3 regions of the Streptomyces sp. NPDC044106 genome follow, and region 3 is predicted to be linked to each of the others. Evidence: riboswitches for the same ligand, from Rfam matches in the RefSeq annotation. Region 3 holds a riboswitch; each other region holds the start of a gene.
The links. Region 3 has a riboswitch for cobalamin ahead of metE (5-methyltetrahydropteroyltriglutamate--homocysteine S-methyltransferase). Riboswitches for the same ligand answer to the same signal wherever they lie in the genome.

Region 1 (9,776 bases), on a different contig from region 3:
TGGTTCGGGTGTGGGCCGCCGCCGGGGGGCTCGTTCTCCTGGGGGGCGCGTGTGGGTATGTCGCCATGGGGCCCGCCGCGGCCACGCAAGGGGAGGGCGAGCCGCCGATTCCTACGCTCTACCTCCAGCAGGAGCGGGGGCATGTCTCGGGCGCGTCCGGCGAGTCCCGTACTCCGGTCGCCAACCGGTTCACCGTACGGGACCGCGCGGGCGCCACGGTCGGCGGCGCCTTCGAGTCCTGTGCCAAGGAAGTGGTCGGCGCGCGTGAACTCACCGCCTACTGCTCCGGGATCATCGAGATCTCGGGCAAGGGGAAGATCGCTTTTCAGGCGTCCAGGGCCGTGGCCAGTAGGCCTGATCGGCCCGATCGGCCCGATGGCAGAAAGCCGTCTGCCACGGGGGTCGTCACGGGCGGGACCGGGCTTTATGACGGTGCGGGCGGCGAGATGGAGCTGACGCCGCCCACCTCCGACAAAAGCCCTGGGTCGCGAAGTTCCGGTAACCAGGAGCAGTTGAGCAGGTGCCGTTCCGCTCACGCCGGCGGCAGCGGCACCGGGCGGAAGTGCGTCGTCAAGCGGCCCTCGTCGTCCAGGACGTGGAAGGCGACGGCCGGTGGCAGATCCCGGTGGACGTGGTGGGAGGGGTCCGTCTGACGCTCCCAGGGGAGGCGGAGCGTGGAGACCACGCCGGGGGCCACGAGCAGGGGGCGGCCCGCGAACGTCGTCGCCGCGGGGGTGTGGGCGTGGCCCGCCAGGAACGCCGTCACGTTCGGGTGGCGTGACGTCAGCTCGGCCAGGCGGCCCTCGTCGAACTGGCGGATGACGTCCACGTACGGCGTGTTCAGCGGGACCGGCGGGTGGTGGAAGGCGATCAGGACCGGGCGCGTGGGCGGGGTGTCGGCGAGGAGGCCGGCCAGGAACGTCAGCGTCTCGTCCGCCATCCTGCCGTGGTCCTCGCCGGGTACCGAGGTGTCGCAGAGGGCCAGGACGAAGCGGTCCGTCGTGTAGGAGTGGTTGACCGGCGCCGTGCTCGGGGCTTCGCCGAGCAGGTGCTCTCGGTACGCGGCGCGCTCGTCGTGGTTGCCGGGGCAGGCCAGCAGCGGGTGGCGTGAGGCCAGTAGCTTGCGTGCGGCCTCGTACTCGGCCGGGGTGGCGTGGTCGGCGATGTCGCCGGTGGCGATGACCGCGTCCAGGTCGTACGGGAGGTCGTTCAGGTACGTCATGACGGCTCGGGTGCGGGCGGCACTGCGTCCGCCGTCCTCGTCGCGGGTGTCGATGTGGATGTCGCTCAGGTGGGCTATCACGATCATCGCTGCGGGATCTTCTTCCGTTGTGTGGGAGTGGGCGGGAGGGGGCCGGGAGCCGCGTGCGCGCCGAGTCGCCGCGGCGCGACGTGGCACGACGTGGCAGCGACGGGGGATGACCCGGTTTCCCGAGGCACCCGCCGCCTGTCCCCCCGCCCACCTACGCGGACGCACCCACCACGCCCCCGCGGACCGGCACGATCGACCGTGCCGTACGGTGCCGAACCGTGCCGGTCCGCGAAACGCATGACATCCAACGTAGTCCAGGACGGGCAACCGGAGTTGACCGCGCCGCCACCTGCGTCCGGCGGCCCGCATCCCGCGTGCCGGGCCCTCCGCCCCGTCGCCCTCAGGCCTGAAGCTGCACCTTCGTCCGCGTCGGGCGGTAGTCGCGGAGCTTCTCCCTGGCCACGGCGAGCGCGCTCTGGATGTCGCGCGTTCCGGTGGAGACGCACAGGGTGTACGTGACGTTCTCTATGCGGCGGCGCACTTCGTGGTTGTCGGGTTCCGCGGAGAGGCGCGCGGTGAGCATCTCGTGGTTCTCGACCAGGTTTCGCAGCACGGGCTCGGCCATCAGCATGGCGGTTGTCCTTTCGGGGACAGGTCGGGTGGTTCGTCGCTCCCTGCGGTACCCCCTGTCCGTTTGGTTATTCTCACCCCTTATGCCCGGAACGTCCTGGCGAGGCCCGCCCCCCGCCCCACCCCCGGGCGTGCCCCGCCTCACCTGCGAAGGAAGCGCACCGAAGGCCGCCCTTCCGCGCCGCCGTCCGGCTCCCCCGGCGTCACCACCGCCCGCACCCCGTACACCTCGGCGATCAGCTCCTCGGTGATCACCTCGGCCGGCGGCCCGGCCGCGTACGCCGTGCCCTCCCGCAGGACGAGCAGGTGGTCGCAGAACATCGCCGCCAGGTTGAGGTCGTGCAGCGCGATCACGCTGGTGACCGGGAGCTCCGCCACCAGGGCGAGCAGGTCGAGCTGGTGCTGGATGTCGAGGTGGTTGGTGGGCTCGTCGAGGAGGAGTTCGCGGGGCTCCTGGGCGAGGGCGCGGGCGATCTGGACGCGCTGGCGCTCGCCGCCGGAGAGGGTGTGCCAGGCCTGGGCGGCGCGTTCGGTGAGTCCGGTGCGCGCCAGTGCGTCGCGCACGGCCCGCTCGTCGTGCGGCGTGGGCGCCGACCATGCGCGGCGGTGCGGGATGCGGCCGAGGCGTACGACATCGCGTACGGTCAACTCGACCTGCGTCGAGGCGTGTTGCTGGACCACGGCGACCCGGCGCGCCACCTCCCTGCGGCCCGTGTCGGCCAGCGTGCGGCCGTCCAGGGTGACGACGCCGGAGGCCGGGGCGAGGACGCCCGCGAGGATGCGCAGGAGCGTGGACTTGCCGGAGCCGTTGGGGCCGAGGAGGCCGACGGTGGCGCCGGTGGGCGGGGCGAGGCTGACGCCGTCGACGACGAGGCGGCCCCCCGCCTCCCGGCTCACCCGGTCCGCGCGCAGTCCCGGCGCGGCGTGGTCCGCGCGCAGCCCCGGGGCGTCCGGTGGGATCAGGCCGTACGTCATGTCACCCGCCGCGTCCGGTACAGCACCGCCACGAACGCCGGTACGCCGATGAGCGAGGTCACCACGCCGACCGGGACCTCCTGCGGGTCCAGGGCCGTGCGGGCGAGGGTGTCCACCCAGACCAGGAAGACCGCGCCGGCGAGCGCGGTGACGGGCAGCAGCCGGGCGTGGCCCGAGCCGACGAAGGCGCGGGCCGCGTGCGGCAGGACCAGCCCGACGAAGCCGATGGCGCCCGCCGAGCTGACCAGGGCCGCGGTCAGGAGCGCCGTCGTGCAGAGCAGGACGAGCCGGGTGCGGGCCACCCGGACGCCCAGCGCCGCCGCTGCCTCCTGGCCGAACGCGAACGCGTCGAGCGTGCGGGCGTGGCCGAGGCAGACGAGCAGCGCCACCGCGAGCACCCCGGCGCACAGCCACACGTCCGTCCAGCCGATTCCGCTGAGCGAGCCGAGGAGCCAGAACAGCACGCCGCGGGTGGTCTCGGCGTCGCCCGCCGTGAGGACGACGAACGAGGTCAGCGCGGAGAAGAGCTGCATGGCAGCGACGCCGGACAGCACGACCCGGTCCGTGGTGTCGCCCAGGGTGTGACTCAGGAGCAGCACCAGCGCGAACGAGCAGAGCGCCCCGGCGAACGCGCCCGCCGACACCGACACCGCTCCCCCGCCGACGCCGAGCACGACGACCGCGACCGCTCCGGTGGACGCGCCGGAGGACACCCCGAGCACGAAGGGGTCGGCGAGAGGGTTGCGGAGCAGCGACTGCATCACGGCGCCGCAGACCGCGAGGCCCGCGCCGCAGACCGCGGCGAGCAGCGTGCGCGGCATCCGCAGGTTCCAGACGATGCCGTCCCTGATCGGGGTGAGCGGGGTCTCGCCCCAGCCGAGGTGGGCGGCGACGGTCGACCATACGTCGGGCACGGAGATGTCGGCGGGGCCGATGGTGACGGCCACGGACACGGAGAGGACGAGCGCGGCGAGACCGGCCAGGCAGAGCAGGGCCAGGCGCAGGCCCCCGCGCAGGCCCGGGCGCGGGCCGTGCAGGGGTTCCGGGTGTACGGCGCCGGGTGCGGGCCCCTCCGTGCCGGTACCCGTGTCCGTACTGATGCCCGCGTCCGTGCCCGCGCCGGTACCGATCCCCCTTCCCGCGGCCGTACTCCCGCCCCCGCCCTCCGCCGCCTGCGTCACTTGCGGAGTCCGAACTTCCGCAGCGCGGCCGCGACCTGTTCGATGCCGTCGACCGTGCGGATCGTGGGGTTCATGGCCTGGCCGCTGAGCAGCACGTACCGCTTCTTCTTCACGGCGGTCAGGTTCTTCGTCGCCGGGTTCGTCTCCAGGAACCTGATCTTCGCCGCGGCGCTCTCCGCGGACTGGGACTTGCGCGTGAGGTCGCCGAGGACGATGGCGTCGGGGTCCCGGTCGGCGACGGTCTCCCAGTTGATCTGGGGCCACTCCTCACGGGTGTCGTCGAAGACGTTCTTGGCGCCGAGTTCGCGGGTGATGATGCCGGGGGCGCCGCAGCAGCCCGCCATGTACGGCGCGTCGGAGTTGGCGAACCAGTACATGAGGCGGGTGTCCGAGGCGGCGGCCTTGTCGATGTGCACGGTGGCCTTCGCGACCCGCCGCTTCAGTCCGGCGATCAGCTTCTCGCCGCGCTTCTCGACGTCGAAGACCTTCGCGAGGTCGCGGATCTCGGCGTAGACGCTGTCCATGGTGAGGGTCTTGACGCGCTTGCCGTCACCGTCGCCGTCGTCGTTGTCCTTGCCCGCGCAGTCGGTGGGCGAGACGTAGACGGGCACGCCTAGCTCGGTGAACTTCGTACGGTCGGCGACGCCGCCCTTGCCGACCGTGTAGAGGAAGGAGGCGCTGACGAAGTCCGGCTCCTTGGCGAGGACCTTCTCCAGCGACGGGTAGCGGTCGGCGAGCCGCTCCACCTTCGCGTTGTCCTTCGCCAGGTTCTTCAGGACCGGGTCGGTCCAGGTGCCGGTGCCGGCCATCCGGTCGGCGAGGCCGAGGGAGAGCAGGATCTCCGTGGACCCCTGGTCGAGGGAGACGGCCCGCCGGGGCGGCGCCTCGACCTTCGCCTCCTTGCCGCAGGAGGTGACCGTGACCGGATAGCCGTCGGCGCTCCCGCCCCCGGAGTGCGCGGCGTCGCGTGCGGAGCCGTCGCCGCACGCGGTGAGCGTGAGCAGACCGGCACAGAGGAGGGCGGCTGTACGGAGAGCGGCGGTACGGGCTGTCGAGGACACGTGATCCCTTGGGTCTCGCGGCTCATACGCGGAGCCTGGCCTGCGTCACGACCTCCGTCGCCCGGTGTGCGAGCGGAGGCGCCAGCAGGTCTTCGGACTCGGGATCGACCGGGCGGGGCGCCTTCCCGGGCGTCCGGAGACACCCAGTGGCCGTGGCCCCGCCCGTCCCCCTCACCGCTGCGCGTCAGTTCCGGATTCGCACCGGATTCCCTGGCCCAGGTGTGGGTTTGACTGGCTTGCGCAAGTTATCACGCACCTGTCACCCGCCCTCACGTGGTCGGTGCGGGCCTCGGCTCGCCTCGGTAGGTGCCGAACGACCAGCGGTTTCCCTCCGGGTCCTCGATGCCGAACTCGCGGCTGCCGTAGGGCTTGTCCTCGATCTCGGCGGTGATCTTCACGCCCGCCCCGGTGAGGCGCCGGTACAGGTCGTCCACCCGGGCCGTGACGACGTAGGCGCCCCCGGTGCCGGGTTTGCCGCAGGTGGCCGCGGCCTCCGGGTCGTACGAGCCGAGCATGATGCCGCCGCCCTCGGGCCAGTCGAGCTGGGCGTGGGCGACGCGGCCCCCGTCCTCGTACACGGCGGTGCGCAGGAAGCCGACGGTGTCGACGAGGAAGTCGATCAGCGCAGGGGCGTCCTGGGCCTGCACGCCCGGCCAGACGGCGGGAGGGGGTGTGGTGAGGCGGTCACCCTCGGCGGCACCCGGCGCGGGGTTCGGGGCCGGTGTGAGGTCCGGCTTCGGGGCCGACGTGACGTTCGGGTTCGAGCTCGGGTTCGGTGTGGTGTTCATGGCTTCGAGTCTTCGCCCGTACCGTGCGCCCCGGCTTGGATATTCCGGCACTCTTCGGCCAGCCAGCGGGTGGGACTCACTCCGGTGTACTGCCGGAAGTCACGGACGAGGTGGGAGTGGTCGTAGTAGCCGGTGCCGGCCGCGACCCGGGCGAGGTCCGGGGGTCCGCCCGCCGCGACGGCGCGGGTCACGACGGCCTTGGCGTGCTGGAAGCGCATCAGGCGTGCGGCCTGCTTCGGGCTCAGGCCCGTCTCGGCGCGGAACAGCGCGGTCAGCCTGCGTTCGCTCAGCGCGACGTGCCGGGACAGGCCGCCCAGGGTGCCCGCGCCGCGGTGCCGGGCCAGCCACGCCCAGGCCTCGGCGACCTCCGGGCGTACGGCTCCCATGGGGCGGTCGACGCAGGCGAGTCGCCGCAGGTACGCGGAGAGGTGGGCGAAACGGTCCGTCCAGTCGTCCAGCTCGCACAGCCGCTCGCGGACGTCGGCCGCGTGGTCGCCGAGCACGTCGGTGCCGCCGATGACCAGCTGACCGGTGAGTTCGGCGGCGGGCAGGCCGAGGAGCGCGCGGGCCGCGAGGGGATGCACGGCGAGCTGGATGCCCGCCTCGTGCTCGGGCTGGACGACGTACGCGGGGCTCTGGTGCAGGCCGCCCACCACGATGTCGGTGCGCGCCGCGTCCGGTCCCGTCGCCCGGCCTGGGGAGTCGCCGGTGGTGATGGGCCCGTCGAGGGAGAAGATCACCGTCAGATACGGCGAGGGCAGGCCGCGGTGCAGGGCGGGGCGCTGTCCCGCGGTGCGGTAGCCGACCGCGGAGACGACCATGCCGTCGAGCGGGCCGTCGAGCCTCGGCACGGCCCGGACGAACTCACGGGAGCCCATGGGAACCAGTATGCGCGGTGGACCGGGCGGGTCGCGGCAGCTCCTGAAGGTTCCGGCAGCTCCGGGCGCCGTGCGGTCACGGCGCCCCCTCCCACTACCCCCCGTTCACCTTCCCCATGCCCCCGCTTCACGGTGACTTCGATCATGGGCAATGACCGCCGTGCCCCATAGCATTGCGCGCCGCTCCGGACGGGGCCGCGCATCGCTTCCAGGAACGGCAGGGACGTCACACCATGGCAGTACGGGCAAAGAGCAAGCTGGCCCTCATCGGCACCACGGGCGCGCTGGCCGCCGCCGTCCTCGCGGGCGGCGCGCTGTGGCCGACGGACGAGGCGAGCGCCGCCGGCACCTCCGCGGCCACCGCCCGTGAGCTGTCGCACTGGCCGAAGCCCGTCGCGAAGCAGCTCGGCGAGGTCATCGCGGAGAACGGCCACAAGGGCGCGTACGCGGTCTTCGACGCGGACAACACCACGTACCGCAACGACCTGGAGGAGTCCCTCCTCCCCTTCCTGGAGATGAAGGGCGTCCTGACTCGCGAGACCATGGACCCGTCCCTGAAGACCATCCCCTTCAAGGACACGGCCACGCACAAGGAGAGCCTCTACAGCTACTACAACCGGCTGTGCGAGGTGGACGACCAGGTCTGCTACCCGTGGGCCGCGCAGATCTTCTCCGGCTTCACGCTGAAGGAGCTCAAGGGGTACGTCGACGAGCTCCTGGCGTACAAGAAGCCGATCCCCGCCGAGTACTTCGAGGACGGGAAACCGACGAAGACCGAGGTGAAGCCGCCGGAGTTCTCGCGGGGCATGCGGCAGCTCTACAGGACGCTGCGCCACCACGGCATCGACGTGTACGTGGTGAGCGCGGCCAGTGAGGACCTGGTGCGCATGGTCCTCGCCGACCCCAAGTACGGCTACGGCGTGAAGCCGCAGAACGTCATCGGCGTCGCCCAGCAGCTCAAGGACCGCAGGACCGGTGACGTCACCAGCTCCCGCAAGGAGATCGCCGAGGGCCGCTTCGGCGGGAAGGACCGCGCGAAGCTCGCGAAGCGCGAGCTGACGCCGCACCTGTGGGCGCCGCTGACCTGGTACGAGGGCAAGCCCGCCGCGATCAACACCTACATCGACGAGTGGAAGAAGCCGATCCTCGCCGCCGGTGACACCCCGGTGAGCGACGGCCCGATGCTGTTCCACTCCGCCGACGTGGACCACGGCGGCGTGCGGGTCTGGGTCAACCGCAAGGACTCGTACATGAAGCAGCTCGACGGGATGAAGAAGAAGAACGCCGCGCGGCAGCGCGAGCTCGGCCAGAAGGTGACCGCCGACAAGCGGTGGCTGACGGTCACCCCGGACCAGATCGGCTAGGCGGTCAACTCGCGGAAGGCGTCGGTCACTTGTGCCCGGCCGGCGCCGTCCGCCAGCAGGGCGTGCAGCAGGAGCCTGGCCTTCGGGGCGTCCAGCGGGCCCGCGGGGAGCAGGCCGCGCCCGAGCATGTCGTACTCGGAGCCCGGGCCCTTGTACGTCTCGCTGAGCAGCGGGCCCGCGCCCGTGCGGGAGGCGAGGACGACCGGGATGCGGGTGGCGAGCGCGGTCAGGGGTTCGACGAGCCAGGTGGGGACGTGGCCTGCGCCGAAGGCCGCCACGACCAGGCCGTCGAAGCGGGCATCGACGGCTTCGAGGAGTTCGCCGCGGTCGCCGAGGGCGAGCGTGACCAGGGCGACGTTGGCGTTGCCGCGCAGGCTCAGGGGGCGGGCGACGGTGGGCCCTGCCGGGCGGAGCAGGACGCGGGGCCTGCCCTCGACGACCCTGCCGAGCGGGCCCGCGCCCGGTGACGCGAAGGTCGCGACGGACGTGGTGTGGGTCTTGCGGACGTGCCGCGCCGCGTGGATCTCGTCCGCGAGGACCGCGACGACGCCGAGCCCCGCGCAGGCGGGGTCCGCGGCGACGGCGACCGCGGCGGCCAGGTTCGCCGGGCCGTCGGCGCCCGGCAGGTCCGGACGGCGCATCGCACCGGTGACCACGACGGGGGTGCGGGGCGCGCAGGCGAGGTCGAGGAGGAAGGCGGTCTCCTCCAGGGTGTCGGTGCCCTGGACCACGACGACGCCGTGCCCCGCGGCCGTCGCCTCGTCGACCCGCTCGGCGAGGGCGGCCACGTCCGCCACGGTCAGGGAGGAGCTGGGCAGCCTGCGCACGTCATGGACGGTCACCTCGACGCCGGGCGGAACCGCGCCGGTGGCCGCGATGACCTCGGCACCGGACAGCCGGGACGAACCGCCGCCGCCCTGTGCGGAGATGGTGCCGCCGAGGGTGAATACGGACAAGGTCGTCGCCATATGCCTCATCTTTCCGTTACGCGCCCCACAACTCGGGGGTTGGCCCGAGGATAGGCGGCATGACTCATGACTCCCTCGCCACGCCCGCCACCGAACCCACACCGTCCACAGAACCCACGCCCGCCCCTCCCGTGTCCGCCTTCCCCCCGTCCGACTTCCCCTCGTCCGACTTCTCCCCGTCCGGCTTCCCCTCGTCCGACTTCTCCTTCGCCTGCGACGGCGAGATACTCAGCTGCTCGGAGGTGGTGCCCGGCGCCGCACGGAACCCCGCCGTCACCGTCGTCCTCCTGCACGGCGCGGGCGCCGGCAGCAAGGTGCGACTGTCCGGTCTGCAGGACGACTTCGCGGCGCGCGGCTGCCGGGCGCTCGTGCTCGACTTCTCCGGGCACGGCGAAAGCACCGGCCGCCTGGGGGAGTTGAGCCTGCGGCGGCGGTTCGCACAGGCGGCCGCGGTGGTCGAGGAGCGGGTGCCCGGCTCCGACGAGCTGGTGTTCGTCGGGTTCAGCATGAGCGGGCAGACCGTGGCGGACCTGGTGGCGCACTTCGGCGCGCGGGTCACGGGCATCGGCCTGTGCGCGCCCGCCGTGTACGCGACGGCGGCCTGGCCGCTCCCCTTCGGCGACGGCGACGGCCCCTTTACGGAGATCCTCCGTACGCCGGGCCGCTGGCGCGAGTCCGC
Region 2 (9,776 bases), on a different contig from region 3:
GCCAACGAGGCCGTCGCCATCCTCACCTCGCGGGAGATCGCCGGGGCCCTCGGTGACGTGGGCGTACCGGTGAAGGTCGTCGAGGACTTCACCAGCGCGGCCGAGGCCGACCGCGTGCTCAGGGACACCTACGACGTATGAGGATCACCTACGTCGTCTGAGGGACATCTACGACGTCTGAGGGGCACCTGCGACGTCTGACGGCCCGGCCCCCGGGCAAGGAGAACCACCATGGACCGGCTCGTGTCGATCGCCGAGTTTCTCGTCAACGAGATCCTCAGCCAACCCGCCTACCTCATCGGCCTCATCACGGCCGCGGGCCTGATCGCGCTGCGGAAGCCGACCGGGCAGGTCGTCGGCGGCGCCATCAAGGCGACGCTCGGCTTCCTGCTCATCGGGGCGGGCGCCACGCTCGTCGTCGGCGCCCTCGCCCCGCTCGGCGAGATGATCCAGGGCGCGACCGGAGCGCACGGCGTGATCCCCACCAACGAGGCGATCGTCGGCATCGCGCAGCAGGAGTACGGCGCCCGCGTCGCCTGGCTGATGATCCTCGGGTTCGCCATCAGCCTGGCCCTCGCCCGCTTCACCCCCCTGCGCTACGTGTTCCTGACCGGGCATCACATGCTGTTCATGGCGACCCTGCTGACGATGGTCCTGGCCGTCGCGGGCCGGCCGTCATGGGTCGTGGTCGTCGTCGGCGGAGTCCTGCTCGGCATCCTGCTGGTGGCCCTGCCCGCCTTCGCACACCCCTGGACCAAGCGCGTCACCGGCAACGACAGCGTCGCGATCGGCCACTTCGGGACGGCCGGGTACATCGCGGCGGGCGCGACAGGGCAGTTGGTGGGCAGGCGCAGTCGCAGCACCGAGGAGATGAACCTCCCCGAAGGGCTGCGCTTCCTGCGCGACTCGATGGTGGCGACCGCCCTGTCGATGGTGCTGATCTACGTGATCATGTCCCTGGTCTTCCTCGGGAAGGTGGGAAAGGAGGAGGCGTTCAAGGCGTTCGGCGAGCACGGGGCCGCGGGCGCGAGCGGTGTCGGCGACTACGTCATGCAGTCGGTCATGCAGGGCCTGCAGTTCGGCATCGCCGTCGCCGTGATCCTCTTCGGTGTCCGCACGATCCTCGGTGAACTCGTCCCCGCCTTCCAGGGCATCGCCCGCAAACTGGTGCCCGGCGCGGTGCCCTCCCTCGACGCGCCCATCGTCTTCCCCTATGCACAGAACGCCGTCCTGGTCGGCTTCATCGCCAGCTTCACCGGCGGTCTTGTCAGCCTCGGCCTGCTCGCCTGGGTCTTCCACCCGGCCTTCGGCCTCGCCCTCGTCCTGCCCGGCCTCGTCCCGCACTTCTTCACCGGCGGCGCGGCGGGCGTCTACGGCAACGCGACCGGCGGCCGTCGCGGCGCGGCCCTCGGCGCCTTCGTCAACGGCGTCCTCATCACCCTCCTGCCCGCCCTCCTCCTGAAGGTCCTCGGCGCCTTCGGCGAGGAGAACACGACCTTCGGCGACGCCGACTTCGGCTGGTTCGGCACGCTCACCGGCTACGCGGCCAAGACGGGCGGGACCGGCGGAGTCGTCCTGATGCTGCTGCTCGGCGCGGCGGTCCTGCTCGGCGCGGTCGTCTTCCAGAAGCGCGTCGTGGAGACCGGCTGGGACCCCGGAGCCCACCGCGACGCCCTGCTCCCCGCGCACAGGGCGGGCTTGCCGTCGGCGACCGGGACCGCCGCGGGTTCACCCGTTGCGTACGCGAAGATCGCGCCTCCGCGCGGTGCCCCGAAGCCGCCCCCGCCCCCGGACGACCGGCCCTGAGCAATGCCCGTGTACAGCCTCTGAACAGGGGCGCACGCGGTGGTACACGCGCCCGCGTCTGCCACCCCCACCACCATGGCGCGAGTTGTCAGCAGATCAGTTGCGCACTAATGTCACCACGCCTTGGTGCTCGGGAAATCCGGTGTGATGCCGGTGCGGCCCTCGCCACTGTGATCGGGAAGTCCGGCTCCAGCCCTCGCGGCAGCCACTGGGTGCACACGTACCCGGGAAGGCGGAGTCCGGTCGGTACGACCCGTCAGCCAGGAGACCGGCCAGGGCGCGTTGTCCATCCACGAGGTGCTGGAGAGGGTCTGCCGAGCCATGCACATAGCCGAGGGTTTCCTCCCGCCGGCGCACGCGATCGCCTGGGGCGTAGCGTCCGCGCCGTTCGTCGTCCACGGAGTCCGCTCCCTGACCCGTGAGGTCAAGGAGCACCCGGAGAGCACCCTGCTCCTCGGCGCCTCCGGGGCCTTTACTTTTGTCCTTTCCGCACTGAAGATCCCGTCCGTCACGGGCAGTTGCTCGCACCCGACGGGAACCGGGCTCGGAGCGATCCTGTTCCGGCCACCCATCATGACGGTGCTCGGCACCATCACCCTGCTCTTCCAGGCCCTGCTGCTCGCCCACGGCGGCCTCACCACCCTGGGCGCCAACGTGTTCTCGATGGCGATCGTGGGGCCCTGGGCCGGATACGCGGTCTACCGGCTCCTCAAGCGGTACGACGTGCCGCTCATGGTCGCCGTGTTCTTCGGGGCGTTCGTCGCCGACCTGTCCACGTACTGCGTCACCAGTGTCCAGCTGGCGCTCGCCTTCCCCGACCCCAGCAGCGGGTTCCTCGGCGCGCTGGGGAAGTTCGGCGGCATCTTCGCCGTCACCCAGATCCCCCTCGCGGTCAGCGAAGGACTGCTCACCGTCCTGGTGATGCGGCTGCTCGTGCAGTCCAGCAAGGGCGAGCTGACCCGGCTCGGCGTGCTGCTGCAGGGCAAGCGGAAGCAGACCGTGACGACGACGACCACGACCACTACGGAGACGGGGGCCAGCGCCTGATGAGCCGGAACGCGAAGATCAACATCCTGCTGCTCGTCGTCGTCGCCGCGCTCGCGGTGCTGCCCCTGGCCCTCGGGCTCGGCGACGACAAGGAAGAACCGTTCACCGGCGCCGACTCGCAGGCCGAGACGGCGATCACCGAGATCGAGCCGGACTACAAGCCGTGGTTCTCCCCGCTGTACGAACCCCCGTCCGGGGAGATCGAATCGGCGCTGTTCGCCCTGCAGGCGGCCCTCGGCGCCGGTGTGCTCGCGTACTACTTCGGGCTGCGCAAGGGGCGCCGCCAGGGCGCGGAGCCGGCGCGAACTCAGCAGGAGCGGACGGAGCAGGCGGCCGGTACGCAGGCCGACGCCGAGGGCGCCCGGCCCGAGACCGAGCAGGTCTGATCCGGCGTGCTGCCCATCGACGCGGCGGCGCACAGCAGTCGCTGGCGCCGCCGCCACCCCGTGGACAAGGCCGTGCTCGGGCTCGGCCTCACCGTCCTGGCCATCTCGCTGCCGCCCTGGCCGGGCGCCGCGCTCGTCCTGGTCACCGCGCTCGTCCTGCTGCTCGGCCCCGCGGGCGTGCCCCCTCGCAAACTGTGGCGCGCCTACCGGGTGCCGCTCGGCTTCTGTGTCACCGGCGCGCTGACGCTGCTCGTCCAACTCGGCGGTCCCGACGGATTCGTCACGTTCGCCGACGGCGGCCCGGCGCGCGCGGGCGGCCTCCTCCTGCGCACCTCCGCGGCCTCCCTCGGCGTGCTCCTCTTCGCCTTCACCACACCGATGTCGGACCTGTTGCCCCGGCTGGTGAAGGCGGGCGTGCCCGCACCGGTCGTGGACGTGGCACTCGTCACTTACCGGATGAGCTTCCTGCTCCTCGACTCCATGAGCCGGATCCGGCAGGCCCAGGCCGCCCGGCTCGGTCACACCACTCGCGCCGCCACCTGGCGTTCCCTGGCCGGTCTCGGCGCCACCGCGTTCGTGCGGGCCTTCGACCGGGCGAGCCGTCTGCAGGCCGGGCTCGCGGGACGCGGCTATGACGGCACACTGCGCGTCCTCGTGCCCGACGCCCGCATCTCGCGGCCCTTCGTGGCCGTCGGCGCGGCACTCCTCGTGGGCCTGGTGGCCCTCACCCTCGTACTGGAAAGGTTCCTGCCATGACCGAGCCGAGGGTTCTGCGCGAGCCGGGCGCCCGCGGCGGACCGGGCGACCCGGTGGTCGCCCTGCGCGCCGCGTCCTACGCGTACGAGGACGGGCCCACCGTGCTCAGCGGCCTCGACTTCGATGTCGTCGAGGGCCGCGCCCTCGCCCTGCTCGGCCGCAACGGCAGCGGCAAGACCACCCTCATGCGGCTGCTCAGCGGCGGACTGCGGCCCGCCGCGGGCCGGTTGACGGTCGAGGGCGTCCCCGTGACGTACGACCGCAAGGGCCTGACCCGGCTGCGCACGACCGTGCAGCTGGTCGTCCAGGACCCCGACGACCAGCTGTTCGCCGCCTCCGTCGAGCAGGACGTGTCCTTCGGGCCGCTCAATCTCGGCCTGTCCGACGCGGAGGTGCGGGCCAGGGTCGCCGAGGCGCTCACGGCGCTCGACATCACCGCGCTGGCCGACCGCCCGACCCACCTGCTCTCCTACGGCCAGCGCAAACGCACCGCCATCGCCGGCGCCGTCGCGATGCGCCCCCGCGTACTGGTCCTTGACGAGCCGACCGCCGGACTCGACCCCGACGGCCAGGAGCGTCTCCTCGCCACGCTGCAACGGTTGCGGGACGCGGGCACGACGGTGGTCATGGCGACCCACGACGTGGACCTGGCCCTGCGCTGGGCCGACGACGCGGCGCTGCTCACCCCCGCCGGGGTGCGGACAGGACCGGTCGCGGAGATGCTGGGCCGCCGTGACCTGCTCACCCAGGCCGGCCTGCACCTGCCGTGGGGAATCGCGGTCGCCGAACTCCTGCGCACGCACGGCCTGGCGGCCGACGCGGGCGAGGGCCCGCGCACGGCGGAGGAGCTGGCGGCGCTGGTGGCGGGGGCGGGGGCGGGGGAGCGCTGAGGGAGCCGTTCCCCGCCCCGGGCCCACCGGGCGGCTCAGCAGTGGCGGTACACGTGACCGTCCTCGCCCGCGGGCCGGACGTCGCGGTCGCGCAGGGTGATGGACAGCTTCCTGCCCCAGGTGCGGCAGGCGGCGTCGAAGTCCTTGCGCACGTACTCGATGTCGAAGACCTTCCCGTCGTACGCGGACGCGAAGTCGGGGCACTCCTTGTAGTGGGCGCACTCCTCCGTCACGGCGAAGTCGAAGCCGATCCGCTTGCGCCGGTCCAGCAGGTCGGTGGTGTTCTTCTGCGCGATGGCCAGGCCCTGGCCGTGCGCGCGACGGGCGAGGAGGCGGGCGAAGGCCGCGGCGTCGTCGGGGGTGAGCAGGTCGTCGGAGCGCTCGTAGGAGTCGAGGTTGTCGGGCTCCACCGCGTCGAAGCCCGCCTTCGCGCAGCCGTCGATCCACTTGCCGACGATGTCGGCGAGGGCCGTGCGCTTCTTCGGCGTGGAGATGTCGAGCAAGGGCTCATCCCAGTCCTCGTCGACGACCGTCTCCCCCTCGTCGTCCCGCAGGAGAAGCGTGGGGTGCTCGTGCTCCCACCAGGAAGTCGCCTCCTTGCCGGGCTGGGCCTGGAAGGCGTTGACATAACAGATGTTGTAGCGGCCAGGGACGGGCTCGGCGGTGCGGTCGCGCGAGACGGCCCGCACCTTCGGCCCAGGCGGGTACGGGCCACCCAGCTGGTAGTCGAAAGCGGCGTCGACCGGTGGCTGGCGGACCTCGCCCCCGTGCGGGCGGGCCGCGGGACTCTCGGACTCAGGGGCGCCGGAACCGCCGGTCGAGCAGCCGGCCAGAAGGGCGAGGAGCACCGCGCCGCCCAGAGTGATGCGCACGGGCCGTCGGGCCCGGGCCGCCGCGGTGCCCGTCGGCCGCGCGGCGGAGTTCCCGTCAGTCCACGCGAGGCTCCCTCCGGTCCGCGCGGAAAGGGTCTCATCGGTCCGCGCGGAGCGGTTCTTGCTGGTACGCCACTTGATCCCGGTCACCCGACAAGGATCGCAGCCCTCAATTCCGGGCCGCGCGCAGGGCGGGTCAGGACAAGGCTTCGGTTGTTTGCTCGGCCATGCCCGCCTCGCCGGCCGCGTTGGGGTGCACGGGCACGAAGTTCGTGCCGAAGAGCACCGGTTCGATCCAGCGCTGCCCCGCCGGACGGCAGGCGTCGTGCGCGTCGGACGCCGCGGCCATGTCGACGAACGTGGCACCGGCCTTCGCGGCGGCGCGCTGCGCCACGCCGTTCAAGGTGGCCTCCAGATCACGGAGGTAGGGGACGTCGCCCTCCGCGATCGGCATCTTGGCGAAGCAGCCCGGCACGGACCGCGCCGGAGTGATCCACGGATAGCCGAGGACCGCGACCTTCGCCCGCGGCGACCTCGCCCTGATCTCGTTCAGCGACGCCTTGATCGCCGGGTACGTCTTCGACTCGACCTGGTCCTTGAAGCTGTCGCCGTAGTGGTCCTTGCAGGGGCTGCCCTTGCCGCCGGAGAGGACGCCCGCGCTGCCGCAGGCCAGGATCGAGCTGATGAAGGTGTTGTTGTCGTTGCCGCCGATGGTGAGCGTCACCAGTTGCGTGTCGCTCTTCAGCGCGTCGAACTGTGGGGCCACGCCCGGGTACTGGGACGTGGTGAAGTGCTTGGTCTGCGCCCCGCCGCACGTCACGTCGGTGAGTCTCGCGCCCAGCGAGGCCGCCAGGAGGTGCGGGTAGTTCCGTGAGGTGCGGGCGCACTGGAGAGGTGCCTCGGCGTCGAGGGGAAGCACGCCCGAACCGGCGCTGTAACTGTCCCCCAGGGCGACGTAGCGCAATGGTTCCGCGGTCTCTGCGGCGGCCGGGCCCGCGCCGAGGCCGAGCGCGGCGATGCCGGTGACGGCGGCGAGGACCGCGACGGTGCGACGGGGAGCGGGCATGCGCATGGGAGTTCTCCTCCGGGCAGGGGGAAGCCAGGGGAGGGCGGGGGCCGGCTTCCAGAGGTGGGTGTGTGCAACGTAGTGCACGATGAGACGGCTCACTACGTACACGCATGCGCATCCGCGTGGTGCCGATTGGCATCCGGGTGACAAGCCCTGTGCGAGCGGACGCGGCGGCACCGGAGGAGGAAGTGCCGCCCGCCGGAATTCGCTCTTTCGGGTACGGGGGTACCTGGGTGTGCGGGTATGTCGGTACGTCAGTACGGCGATACGCCGGGGTGGTCACGCCCCGGCGTATCGGCCGCTGATCCGTATGCCCGCGCGGGGGAGACAGCTTCCCCCGCCGTCCCTCACTTCCGGAGAATGGCGCGGATGTCGTCCACGTTCCCGCGGTGGGCGGCCAGTTGCTTCTCGCGCTCCTTGAGGAAGGCCGAGCCGAGTTCCTCGCGCCGTTTCATGGCGACGTTCTCGCGGGCATCGTTGAGGATGGTGCGCTCTTCCTCGTCCGTGTGGTGGTTGATGGCCTCGACGAGCTTCTCCAGCTTCTCGTCCCACTCGTCCGAGCCGACGTCTTCGACCTCGAGCAGTTCCAGGAGCGCCTGATTGCCCTCCTCGTGCTCTTCCTCGCCGTGCTCGACCTCTTCGTCGTCGATGTTCTTGTACCGGCGCAGTGCCGGATAGACCTCCGCCTCCTCGGCGAGGGCGTGCGCGATCAGCAGGTCGGCGAACTCGCTGAGCGCGGCGGCACGGTCGGCCTCCATGTTGCGCATGTCGCGGAAGAGGTCCTCCATCGTGCGGTGGTCCTGAAGGATCAGCTCGACGACGTCCTGCGTCTGGGCCATGGGGGTTCCGCCTTTCGATTCTTCCGATTCCGGAAGCCGTATACCCCGTGATCGGGGTTCATCGCACGAGCCGCGCGATGAGCTCCTCCACCTCGGCGGGGCTGAGGTGGAGGAGCAGGGCGTCGTCGGGCGTGCCCGGCGCGGCGGGGGCGATCACGAGCCGCACGTGATCGTCGCGTGGAGCCGGAGCCGGAGCCGGAGCCTCGATATGGAAGGCCGGAGGCAGAGACGTCCGCCAGGAGATCAAGGCGTCGCGCAGACGGCCGTGCGCCGAGGAGACATCGCGTGCGGCCCAGCGCGTGGTGACGGCGTCGAGGCCGTCGGCCCGCCGCGTTCCGGCCCGGGTGGTGGTGTTCGCCATGGCCTCATCCTCACCATCCGACGGAGCGTTCGCCTCCGGTCGGCCGCAGAGGGAGTAACGCCCCCACGAATGCCGGGCCGCCGGACCGCGAGCAGAGCCGCCGGACGCCGGAATTTTCCGGATGCGTATGGCACAGAAGTGCGGGTACAGAAGAGAAACCCAGTGATATTTCACATCGTGGAAGGAGCACAGCGTGCTCAGGCCCAACCCGGCGATTCTGGACGGACTGCTCAACACCTACGCGACCCTGCGCGCCCGGCAGGCCGCCGAGGACTCTGCCGAAATCCGTCGTCGACTGGACGACGTCTCGTACACGCTGTGCGTATCCACCGGTACGCGGAATGTGGAAGCCGCCATCGAGGCCGCCACGGCGCAACTGTCGGCAATGGCCTACGACGACACGCCCGGCCTGGCGGCCTGAGCTCCGGTCCCACCCCAAAGCCCCACCGGCGCCCCTCGCCGCGCCGCGCGCCCGCGACTGCGCCACGCTGGAGAGTGCCAGAGCCTCTGGAGCGCGGCCGGTGCCGGTCTCCGGAGCGCACGTACGCCGCAGTCCCGGAGGCCGGAGGTGCCGATGGAGCCCGTTCAGGCGTTGGAACGCATCGCCTTTCTGCTGGAACGCGGACGCGCCCCCACCTACCGGGTGAAGGCATTCCGGACCGCCGCCGCCGTGGTCGGGGAACTGGCCGAGGGCGAGGCCGAGCGCCGGGCCGCCGACGGCTCGCTGGAGTCGCTCAAGGGGATCGGGCCCAAGACCGCGGGCGTGGTCCGCGAGGCGCTGGCCGGTGGTGTGCCGGCGTACCTGGAGCGGCTGGAGGACGAGGCGCGCGAGCCGATCACCGGGGGCGGCGCCGACCTGAGGGCCCTGCTGCGTGGCGACTGCCACCTGCACTCCGACTGGTCGGACGGCGGTAGCCCCATCGAGGAGATGGGCCGGGCGGCGCGGGAGATCGGCCATGAGTGGGCGGTGCTCACCGACCACTCGCCGCGGCTCACCATCGCCCGCGGTCTCTCACCGGACCGGCTGCGCGAGCAGCTGGAGGTGGTGGCCGCGCTCAATGAGCGCTGGGCGCCCTTCCGGCTGCTCACCGGCATCGAGTGCGACATCCTCGACGACGGCTCCCTCGACCAGGAGCCGGAGCTGCTCGACCGGCTCGATGTGGTGGTCGTGTCCGTCCACTCCAAGCTGCGCATGGACGCGGCCGCGATGACGCGCCGCATGGTCACCGCGGTCAGTGATCCGCGGGCCGACGTCCTCGGGCACTGCACCGGACGGATCGTCGTCGGCCGCGGCAGGCCGGAGTCGCAGTTCAACGCCGACGCGGTGTTCGCCGCGTGCGCGGACGCGGGCACGGCGGTGGAGATCAACAGCCGTCCCGAGCGGCTCGACCCGCCACGGCGGCTGCTCCGCCGGGCCGTGGCGGCCGGAACGCTGTTCTCCGTGGACACGGACGCCCACGCGCCCGGCCAGCTGGACTGGCAGATCATCGGGTGCGAGCGGGCCGAGGAGTGCGGTGTTCCGGCTGAGCGGGTCGTGAACACCTGGTCGGCGGAGAAGCTTCTGACCTGGACGCGGATGAGCCGGGCGAGGGCTCGCTCCGCCTCCTGACGGCTACGTTCTCAAGGCCCGGACCCAGGCCCGGGCCCGGGCCCCGCCGCCCCGACGGTTGCCTACGCCGTCGGCTCAGTCGTCGTCCTCCAGCGCCGTCAGGACGCGGTCCGGGGTGAGCGGCAGTTCGCGCAGCCGTAC
Region 3 (9,776 bases):
GAGGTCCGTGTCGTCCGCGAGCCCATCCGTGAGGGAGACGGCACGCGCGCGAAGATCGGCGAGGAGGAGGCCGAGGTGACCCTGCACGCCGAGAGGCCGGTGGTCAGCAAGGAATCCGTGCCCGTCGAGCGGGTCCGTCTGGAGACGGAGAAGGTCACCGAGAACCGCGAGGTCTCCGACCAGGTGCGCAAGGAGCAGATCGAGTACGACCAGGCCAAGGGTGAGCGCGGTCGTGGTGACGCCAAGGGCGAGAACTGGCGCGAGCGGAAGCAGGGCCCGCGCCACTGACGCCTCTCGCAGCTCCCCGGCCGGGGACGGCTGAGGGCGGAGGCGGAGACAGAGGCAGACCGCAGAGGGAGGGAACACTCGCAGCGAGTGTTCCCTCCCTTATGTGTGCCCCGCACCTCTCGTACGACACGAACCGTCGCGCTCGCGTTCGAGAATTGACCGTTGTGGCACATCTATTGACGCGGCTTGTTCAGGAAATTTATGGTCCCTGAACCCTCGAAGGCGAACCAGAGTGACGGAGAACAATGACGTACTCCCTCGGTGTACGGCCGCGCGCCGCCCGACTGACCGCGGTGTTCCTGGCCGGAGCGCTTGTCGCCTCGGTGCCGCCCGCGGCCTCGCAGACGGCGCGGGACAACGCCACGGCTGCTTCCGCCACTCCTCCCGCCACGGCCGCGCAGTGCCGCAAGGACGACGGCTGGACGCTCGGCACCACCCGCCCCGACACACAGGACACGCACCACGCCTACGTGGGCAACGGCTACCTGGGCCAGCGCGTACCGCCCAACGGTGCCGGATACGCCGACAGTGACGTCAAGACGGGCTGGCCGCTGTTCACCCCGCGCTACGACGGCTCCTTCGTGTCCGGCCTGTACGCGCACAACAAGCAGACCGCGGGGGACAGGCAGGCCGCCGCCGCCCTCCCCACGTGGTCCGCGCTCAACGTCAGCACCGGCGGAACACAGGGCGATACCTTCAACTCTTCGACGCCCACCGGCCGGATCTCCCACTACCGCCAGTCGCTGTTCCTCCACTGCGGCGTGGTGCGGACCTCGTTGACGTGGACCGCCGCCGACGGCCGCAGGACCGACCTCGTGTACGAGGTGCTCGCCGACCGCGCCGACCCGCACGCGGGCGCCGTACGCATGAGCATGACGCCGCACTGGAGCGGCCGGGCGACCGTGACCGACCTGTTGGACGGCCGCGGCGCCCGGCGCATCCGGCAGACCGGTGGCGGCGACCGGACCGACGGGCACCGAGAACACGGCCGGGCCCCCGCCCCGAGCATGGACGTGGCCTTCCGTACGGACGGCACGAACGTGGACGGTGCCGTCGCCTCCACACTCCGCGCCGAAGACGGCGCACAGGGGGCGCGCCCCGAACGCGCCGCCGAGGCACCGAAACTGACGGCACGCCAGTCGCTGTCGCTGCCCGTCCGTCGCGGTCGCTCGTACGGCTTCACCAAGTACGTGGGCGTCGACACCGCCCTGACGTCCCGCGCGCCGCGCCGCGCCGCGACCGCGACCTCGCGGCGCGCCGCCGACCGCGGCTGGCAGGCACTTCTCCGCTCACACACCGCCGCTTGGTCGCGGCTGTGGCGCAGCGACATCGAGGTGCCCGGGCAGCGGGACATGCAGACGTGGGTGCGTTCCGCGCAGTACGGACTGTTCTCCAGCACCCGCGATGGCGCGGCGAACAGCATCGCTCCTGCGGGGCTGAGCAGCGACAACTACGCGGGTCTCGTCTTCTGGGACGCGGAGACCTGGATGTACCCGGGGCTGCTCGCCACCCGCCCCGAACTCGCCAAGTCCGTGGTCGACTACCGCTACCGCACCCGTGCGGGCGCGCGGGAGAACGCCCGCAAGCTCGGCTACGGCGGCCTCTTCTACCCCTGGAACAGCGGGAGTTCGGGCAACCTGGCCAAGGAGTGCCACAGCGTCGACCCGCCGCACTGCCGCACCCAGATCCACCTCCAGTCCGACATCTCCCTCGCCACCTGGCAGTACTACCTCGCCACCAAGGACGCCCGCTGGCTGCGCGAGCGCGGCTGGCCCGTGCTGAAGGGCATCGCCGAGTTCTGGGCGGACCGCGTCAGCCGCAACGCGGACGGCAGCTACTCGATCAAGGACACGGCCGGGCCCGACGAGTACAGCAACGGCGTCGACGACGCGGTCTTCACCAACGCCGGCGCCGTCACCGCCCTGCGCCACGCCACCCGCGCCGCCGAACTGCTCGGCCGGCAGGCCCCTGCCAGGTGGAAGTCGATCGCCGACCGCATCCGGATTCCGTACGACAAGAAGCGCAAGGTCTTCCAGCAGTACGACGGCTACAAGGGCAGCACCATCAAGCAGGCCGACACCGTCCTGCTGATGTACCCGCTGGAATGGCCGATGCCCGAGGGCGCCGCCGCAGGAACCCTCGACTACTACGCCCAGCGCACCGACCCCGACGGTCCGGCCATGACGGACTCGGTGCACGCCATCGACGCCGCCGGGATCGGCGAGGCCGGCTGCTCCACGTACACCTATCTGGAGCGCTCCATCAAGCCGTTCGTACGCGGTCCCTTCGCCCAGTTCTCGGAGGCCCGCGGCGAGAAGGCGGGCGCCGAGGACCCGCTGTCGGGCTCGCCCGCGCACGACTTCCTCACCGGCAAGGGAGGCTTCCTGCAGGTCTTCACCAACGGCCTGACCGGCCTGCGGATGCGGGAGAACCGACTCCACCTCGACCCGATGCTGCCCCCGCAGCTCGACCGCGGCGTCAACCTGCACGGTCTGACCTGGCAGGGCAGGACGTACGACATCGACCTCGGCGCCCACCACACCACCGTGCGCCTCACCGGCGGCGAGCCGATGACGCTCGACACCCCGCAGGGCGAGCAGGTCGTCAGCAAGGGCGCCCCGGCCGTCCTCAAGACCCGCCGCCCCGACCTCAAGCCCACCACGAACGCGGCCCGCTGCACCAGTGCCACGGCCACCTCCCAGCAGCCCGGCATGTACGCGGGCGCAGCCGTCGACGGCAACACGGCCACGGCCTGGGTCCCGGACGGCGCACGCGGCCGGCTGACCACGCACCTCGCCCGGCCCGTCCACGTCAAAAGGGTCACCCCGACCTGGAGCGACACCAAGCCCGCGGCCCACACCATCGAGCTCTCCCTCGACGGCAGGCACTGGCACCGCGCGAGCGCGGACACGGGCGAGGGACGACTCGCACGCTATGTGCGGGTGACGGTGCGCGGTGACGCGAAGGCGAAGAAGCATCCGGGCATCGCCGAGCTGACGGTCAACTAGGTGTCCGGGTGTATTGAGCCGCAGGGGCGATACACCTGGCGCCGGGGCATTGTCGCTACGGCCGCCGGGACGGCAGCGGACGCAGCGTGGGCCACTGGGCCAGTATGGCGGTGCGCATCGCCGTCGCGAGGCGGCCCAGGTCGGCCAGCTCGCCACCCCCGGCGGTGAGGCGGCCGACGACTCCGAGGCGGTGTGCCAGGCGCTGCCGGGCCGTCGCCGTGCCCCAGTGCCAGTCCCGTTCCGACAGCTCGGCCAGGTGGTCCGTGGTGCCGCGCTGCGCCCGCTGGACCAGCGCGTCGCCCCGCAGCACCCAGCCCGCGCACGCGTCCGCGAGGTCGCACTCCGTGTCGGCGCCGGTGTCGGCGCCCGTGGCCTCGCGCCAAGCCGTGCGGTACGCGGTCTCGGCCGCCGCAAGGAGCGGCGGCGCCGGGGCGGTCGAGCACCAGCAGGTCGGAAAGCCGATGCGGAGGTAGGCGAGCTCGACGAGTCCGTTGCCCAGCGAGGCCTGCTCGAAATCGATGAACCTGACGCCGTCGGCGGTGTGCAGGTCGTTGCCGGGGCAGGGGTCACCGTGCAGGAGCGAGCGGTGCGGCGTGCAGGACAGGCGGTTCACCAGGGCGTCCAGCGCGGCCGGGACGGAGCGGGGCACCTCGACACCGAGTCTTCGGGCCAGCGCGAGGAAGGAGTCGATGTCGTCGTGGTCCGGGCCCGGCCAGGTGGGCAGAGTGCTCGCGGTGTCCGTGTCGGCGGCCGCGTGGAGCCGGGCCAGTGCGGCGGCGTACTCGACCACCCAGTCCTCGCGGGGCGGCCGTTCCTCCAGGTGCTCCAGGACCAGGACCCGGTCGTCGGGGTCGGTGCCGAGGAGTACCGGCACCACCGGTGGATCGACCCGGGAAGCGAGCCGCAGCGCGCCGACCTCGCGCGCGTACCTGTCGTCGGCGTCCGGCCCCTCCACGAGCTGCTTGATCACCACGGGCGTGCCGGACAACTCGGCGCGCCACACCCGTGACCGGGGGCTGCTGGCCAGTTCGCGGGCCCGGCCCGGCACACCCAGCCCGGCTCTCAGCTTCTCCCCGAACGGCAACCGTGACCGCATGTCCCACAGGCTCCTCAGCGTCGATGGCCCGGCGGCCGCGGCGCTGCTTTCCCGCAATGCCGGTGCCGGTGCCGAGCACAATAGGGGGCGCGGACTGCCGAGCGGTGCAAGGGGGTTGGGTGCGCCGATCCGGTCCCTGCCCTCGTACGCGCGGGGCCGGATCAGCGGGCCTGACCAGCCGTCAGGAGGCGGACAACTCCTCTCGGACCGTCCTGGCCGCCACGACCAGGTTCTCCAGGGACGCGCGGGTCTCGGGCCAGCCGCGCGTCTTCAGGCCGCAGTCCGGATTGACCCACAGCCGTTCCGCGGGGATCGCCTCAAGCCCCTTGCGCAGCAGGGCCGCTGCCTCCTCGGCGTCGGGCACGCGCGGGGAGTGGATGTCGTAGACGCCGGGGCCTGCCTCGCGCGGGTAGCCGTGGGCGGCGAGTTCGCGGGCGACCTGCATGTGGGAGCGGGCCGCTTCCAGGCTGATGACGTCGGCGTCGAGGTCGTCGATGGCCTGGACGATGTCGCCGAACTCGGCGTAGCACATGTGCGTGTGGATCTGCGTGTCGGGCCGCACCCCGCTCGTGGTGAGGCGGAACGCCTCGGTGGCCCAGGCGAGGTAGGCGGGGTGGTCGGCGGCGCGCAGGGGCAGCGTCTCGCGCAGGGCGGGCTCGTCGACCTGGATGACGGACGTCCCGGCCGCCTCCAGGTCGGTCACCTCGTCGCGCAGTGCGAGGGCGACCTGGCGGGCGGTGTCGGCGAGCGGCTGGTCGTCGCGGACGAAGGACCAGGCGAGCATGGTGACGGGGCCCGTGAGCATGCCCTTGACGGGGCGCTCCGTCAGGGACTGGGCGTACGTCGTCCAGCGCACCGTCATCGGCTCCGGTCGCGAGATGTCACCGGCGAGGACCGGCGGACGCACATAGCGGGTGCCGTACGACTGGACCCAGCCGTGCTGCGTGGCGAGGTAGCCGGTGAGCTGCTCGGCGAAGTACTGCACCATGTCGTTGCGTTCGGGCTCGCCGTGCACCAGGACGTCGAGGCCCGTCTTCTCCTGGAAGGAGATCACCTCCTGGATCTCGGCCCTGACGCGCTCCTCGTACCCGGCGGCGTCGATCCGTCCCGCCCGCACATCGGCGCGGGCCGTGCGCAGTTCGGTGGTCTGCGGGAAGGAGCCGATGGTGGTGGTCGGCAGCAGTGGGAGGCCGAGGGCGGCGCGCTGGGCCGCCGCGCGCTCGGGGTAGGGCTGGGAGCGGCGGGCGTCGGCCTCCGTGACGGCGCCGGCGCGGGCGCGGACGGCCGGGTCGCGGGTGATGGGGGAGCCTGCCCGGGACGCCAGATCGGCGCGGTTGGCGGCGAGTTGGGTGGAGATCGTGTCGGTGCCCCGGGCCAGGCCCCGGGCGAGCGTCACGATCTCGGTGGTCTTCTGGCGGGCGAAGGCCAGCCAGCGCAGGATCTGCGGCTCGATGTCCCGTTCCAGGGTGGCGTCGACGGGGACGTGGAGGAGGGAGCAGGAGGCGGCCACGTCGACCCGGTCGGCCAGGCCGAGCAGGGTGCCGAGGGTGGCCAGGGACTTCTCCAGGTCGTCGACCCAGATGTTGCGGCCGTTGACGACCCCCGCGACCAGCCGTTTGCCGGGCAGCCCGCCGGCGGCGGCGAGCGCGTCGAGGTTGGCGGCCGCCGCATCGGTGAAGTCGAGGGCGAGGCCCTCGACCGGGACCTTGGCGAGCAGGGGAAGGGCGTCGCCGAGCCGGTCGAAGTACGAGGCGATGAGGAGCTTGGGCCGGTCGGTGAGGGCGCCGAGGTCGCGGTAGGCGCGCTCGGCCGTGTTCAGTTCGGCCCGCGTACGGTCCTGGACGAGCGCGGGCTCGTCGAGCTGGACCCACTCGGCGCCCGCGGCGCGGAGGTCGGCGAGCACCTCGGCGTACACCGGCAGGAGACGGTCGAGGAGGGTCAGCGGGTCGAAGTCGGCGGCCACCCCGGGTGCGGGCTTGGCGAGCAGCAGGTAGGTGACGGGGCCGACGAGGACGGGGCGCGCCGAGAGGCCCAGCGCATGGGCCTCCCCGAACTCGGTGACCTGCTTGGTGGAGTCGGCGCGGAAGACGGTGCCGGGCCCCAACTCCGGCACCAGGTAGTGGTAGTTGGTGTCGAACCACTTCGTCATCTCCAGCGGCGCCACGTCCTGGGTGCCGCGCGCCATCGCGAAGTAGCCGTCGAGCGCGTCCCTCTCGACCGCGGTGCGGTGACGCTCGGGGACGGCGCCGACCATGACGGTGGTGTCAAGGACGTGGTCGTAGTACGAGAAGTCGCCGGTCGGGACTTCGTCGATGCCGGCGTCGGCGAGTTCGCGCCAGTTCGAGCGGCGAAGCCCGGCGGCGGTGGCCGCGAGGGCGTCCGCGGTGACGCGGCCCTTCCAGTAGCCCTCGATCGCCTTCTTGAGTTCGCGGTCACGACCCTGACGGGGGTAGCCGTACACGGTGGCCCGTGCTGCCGCGGCTGCGGGCTTGGTGGTCACGGAGATCTCCTTCGCGAGATGAATCCCTGAGATCCCGGAGACGGGACGAGAGCGCGAAGGGCGACGGACCGGACGGGCCGGGAGCGCGCGGTCGGCGCGGTCGCCCGTCTGGTATGCACGCCGACCCGCCCACGAGGTCACCGGGATATCCGCGCACGAATGGTTCGGGCGTGGACAGCGGGCAGGTCTTCGGACTCGCGGGCCTCGTCCACCGCCTTCGGAAGAAGGCGGGCGGACACCTACTGGCCGTCGCTTCCCAGAACCGGTCTCGCGGTTCCAGTGCGTGTGACGGCGGTCGTTCCCGCTCACCGCTGCGGGGCAGTCCCGGATTCACACCGGGTTCCCTCTTGCGACGCTCCCGTCTGGCGGACGGGGCGAACCAGCTGCACCGATCACCATACGGGGCCGTCGACCGCTGTTCCGGGTCGCCCTCGGCATTCGGACGGTGAGGAGGAACACGTGCCGTGGACGCTTCGCCGGCGCGGCGGGCGGGAAAGCGACGGCGATGTTCGGCCGCGCGACTCCTTGTCGCGCCTGCCCGCGCGCGCCCTTTGGCAAGCTGCACACGTGACCGACACCCCTTTCGACGAGGCCGATCTGCGCGACCGGATGGAACGGAACCTGGCGGAACACGCCTGCCACCTGCACCGGCGCATGCCGGGTGCGAGCGTCACGGAGACCGACGACCTGCTGATCGCCGACAGCGGCCTCGATGACGACACGTTCAACATCGTCGCCGCGGCCCGCTTCACCTCCGAGACCGCACCGGCCCGCGTAGCCGAGACCACTCGGGCGCTGGCCGGAACGGGCCGCCCCTTCTCCTGGTGGGTCGGCCCCGCGACGACACCGCCCGACCTGACCGACCGCCTCACCGCCGCCGGCCTGCCTGCCACGGACGACGAGACGGCCATGTGGGCGGAGCTCGCCCCCACCCTGCCGCGCCCCTCCGCGCCCGGCCTCGACATCCGGCACGTGACCACGACCGCTCAACTCGCCGACTGCGCCACGATCCTCGCCGCGAACTGGACCCCGCCCGCCACCACCGTGCGCGACTTCTACGACCGGGCCGCGCGCCAGGTACTCGACCCGGACTGCCCGGCCCGCTTCCTGGTCGGCTACGCGGGAGGCCGCGCGGTCTGCTGCGCCGAGGTCTTCCTGCACGCGGGCGTCGCCGGGATCTACAACATCTGCACCCTGGCCGCCCACCGCGGCCGCGGATACGGCGGCGCAGTCACCCTCGCCGCCCTGCACACCGCCCGCGACCAGGAGTACGTCCACGCCGTCCTCCAGGCATCCACCGACGGCGAACCGGTCTACCGCCGCCTGGGGTTCCGCTCCTGCGGCCGGTTCACCGAACACGCCTCGCCCGCCGCGCGACCGCCGTTCGGCTTCGCCTATTGAGCACCGGCCTCCGGCTGCGCCCGGCACTCCCGCGCCCGGCGACCGGCCCCGCTGAGCAGATCGACGCGCTGACCCGCCCCCTCCTTGAGGACGTAGAGGGTGCCGTCCCCGGGGGACCAGTCGCGGGGGACGAGGAAGATCCGGTCCCCGGAGACGTGGAACAGGCGCAAACCGGCGTACTCGTACGCGTACTGGCTCCCCTTGTCGGTGACGCGACGGTAGCAACTGCCGCCGCCCCGGATCATCAGGTCCTTCGCACTGAAGACGACGACCGCGGGGAACTCATCGCGCAGGGTCCGCTCGGTCAGCTCCGCACGGCCCCGGCCGGCGATCGCCGCGTACGACGACACGGCCCAGAACAGTGACAGGACGCAGATGAACAGTGTGAGCCCCCAGAGCCGCAGGTCACGACGTTCCCGGGTGCGGGCGTACGCGCTGAGGGAGAAGCCGCCGATCGCGGCGAGCGGCAGCAGCAGGTCGGACAGCCAGGGGCTGAGCGGATACAGCGGTACGAGCGCGACGGGCACCGCCCAGGCGAACCGCAGCACCCGCACGGCGCGGGCGAGCCGTTCCGGTTCGCTCGCGGCCCGGCGCAGCAGCCCGAGCGTGCCGAGCGCGAGGCCCGCGGCCAGCCAGGCGGGGAGGTAGAGAGCGCCGACGCTGCGCAGCAGGTAGTCGCTGGTGGAGAAGTGGAAGACGGTGTCGCGCAGCCCGAGCGCCCTGGTCTCGGCGTCGGTGCTCGCCCAGCCGAAGTAGAAGAGCACGGAGGTCAGGAGGGTGACGAGGGAGCCGATGGCTCCGACGATCTCCACCCAGCCGATGCCGGGTTCGGGGGAGGGTGGGGGAGGGGGAGGGAGCGGCGGTGGAGGTGGGGCTGGTGGGGGCTCTGGGGCGGGTTCCGGTTCGGGTTCCGGTTGTGGCTCCGGTTCCGGCTCCGGCTCCGGCTCCGGTTCAGGTTCCGGTTCGGCTTCCGGGGGCTCGCTCATCGTGTAAGTGCGCTCGCCGGGCCGGGTGAACCGGGTGAACCGGCTGAAACGGAGGAGCGGGGTGACTGCGACGCGGGGGACGCAACGGGTGGTGGTGAGGACGACCGCGAGGGCGGCTGCCCGATATCGCTCCAGTTGACGGTGAACGCCGCCTGTTTGACGACCCTGGCTCCGTTCTTCGTCACCAGCGTCACGTCGATCACCGTCGGTCGTCGGCCGCCGAAGCCGTCGGGTCCCGGCAGGTCCACGGAGATCGACGCGTCCTTGCAGCACCGCGCCTTGTCGTTTTCGTCGCCGAAGGGCTTCAGGGTGATCGGGTCCGGCAGTTCCGGCGCGCGCAGTTCGACGGTGTCCGGCGCGTCCGGCCAGGTGCCTTGGAAGTAGGCGGTCGTGCCCGGCGCGTAGCTGCCGTCCGTGGCGGCGATCATGCTGTCGCAGGCCATGGTGCCCGCGGGAGCGGACCGCAGCGCCACTCGTTCACCGGGATGCCGCCGGTA

Region 1: another riboswitch for cobalamin. It lies ahead of AC07DI_RS23565 (ABC transporter substrate-binding protein); the one in region 3 lies ahead of metE (5-methyltetrahydropteroyltriglutamate--homocysteine S-methyltransferase).
Region 2: another riboswitch for cobalamin. It lies ahead of AC07DI_RS31860 (energy-coupling factor ABC transporter permease); the one in region 3 lies ahead of metE (5-methyltetrahydropteroyltriglutamate--homocysteine S-methyltransferase).

What each region holds. Positions count from the first base shown of each region.
Region 1 is NZ_JBWKFZ010000012.1:252,696-262,471, reverse strand. It holds gene AC07DI_RS23585 (metallophosphoesterase) at 533-1,309, opposite strand; gene AC07DI_RS23580 (DUF5133 domain-containing protein) at 1,653-1,883, opposite strand; gene AC07DI_RS23575 (ABC transporter ATP-binding protein) at 2,024-2,857, opposite strand; gene AC07DI_RS23570 (FecCD family ABC transporter permease) at 2,854-3,957, opposite strand; gene AC07DI_RS23565 (ABC transporter substrate-binding protein) at 4,035-5,099, opposite strand; cobalamin riboswitch at 5,166-5,350, opposite strand; gene AC07DI_RS23560 (VOC family protein) at 5,369-5,887, opposite strand; gene AC07DI_RS23555 (AraC family transcriptional regulator) at 5,884-6,765, opposite strand; gene AC07DI_RS23550 (HAD family hydrolase) at 6,999-8,129, shown strand; gene AC07DI_RS23545 (asparaginase) at 8,126-9,097, opposite strand; gene AC07DI_RS23540 (alpha/beta hydrolase) at 9,157-9,776, shown strand, end outside.
Region 2 is NZ_JBWKFZ010000022.1:38,540-48,315, forward strand. It holds gene AC07DI_RS31850 (PTS sugar transporter subunit IIAB) at 1-141, shown strand, start outside; gene AC07DI_RS31855 (PTS ascorbate transporter subunit IIC) at 232-1,806, shown strand; cobalamin riboswitch at 1,914-2,097, shown strand; gene AC07DI_RS31860 (energy-coupling factor ABC transporter permease) at 2,128-2,853, shown strand; gene AC07DI_RS31865 (energy-coupling factor ABC transporter substrate-binding protein) at 2,853-3,239, shown strand; gene cbiQ (cobalt ECF transporter T component CbiQ) at 3,246-3,995, shown strand; gene AC07DI_RS31875 (energy-coupling factor ABC transporter ATP-binding protein) at 3,992-4,885, shown strand; gene AC07DI_RS31880 (endo alpha-1,4 polygalactosaminidase) at 4,921-5,757, opposite strand; gene AC07DI_RS31885 (SGNH/GDSL hydrolase family protein) at 5,954-6,829, opposite strand; gene AC07DI_RS31890 (hemerythrin domain-containing protein) at 7,174-7,665, opposite strand; gene AC07DI_RS31895 (hypothetical protein) at 7,724-8,026, opposite strand; gene AC07DI_RS31900 (DUF5133 domain-containing protein) at 8,220-8,447, shown strand; gene AC07DI_RS31905 (PHP domain-containing protein) at 8,601-9,635, shown strand; gene AC07DI_RS31910 (xanthine dehydrogenase family protein molybdopterin-binding subunit) at 9,711-9,776, opposite strand, start outside.
Region 3 is NZ_JBWKFZ010000004.1:142,846-152,621, reverse strand. It holds gene AC07DI_RS08305 (DUF2382 domain-containing protein) at 1-288, shown strand, start outside; gene AC07DI_RS08300 (glycosyl hydrolase family 65 domain-containing protein) at 534-3,296, shown strand; gene AC07DI_RS08295 (phosphotransferase) at 3,352-4,392, opposite strand; gene metE (5-methyltetrahydropteroyltriglutamate--homocysteine S-methyltransferase) at 4,574-6,892, opposite strand; cobalamin riboswitch at 7,056-7,291, opposite strand; gene AC07DI_RS08285 (GNAT family N-acetyltransferase) at 7,502-8,293, shown strand; gene AC07DI_RS08280 (hypothetical protein) at 8,287-9,105, opposite strand; gene AC07DI_RS08275 (hypothetical protein) at 9,276-9,776, opposite strand, start outside.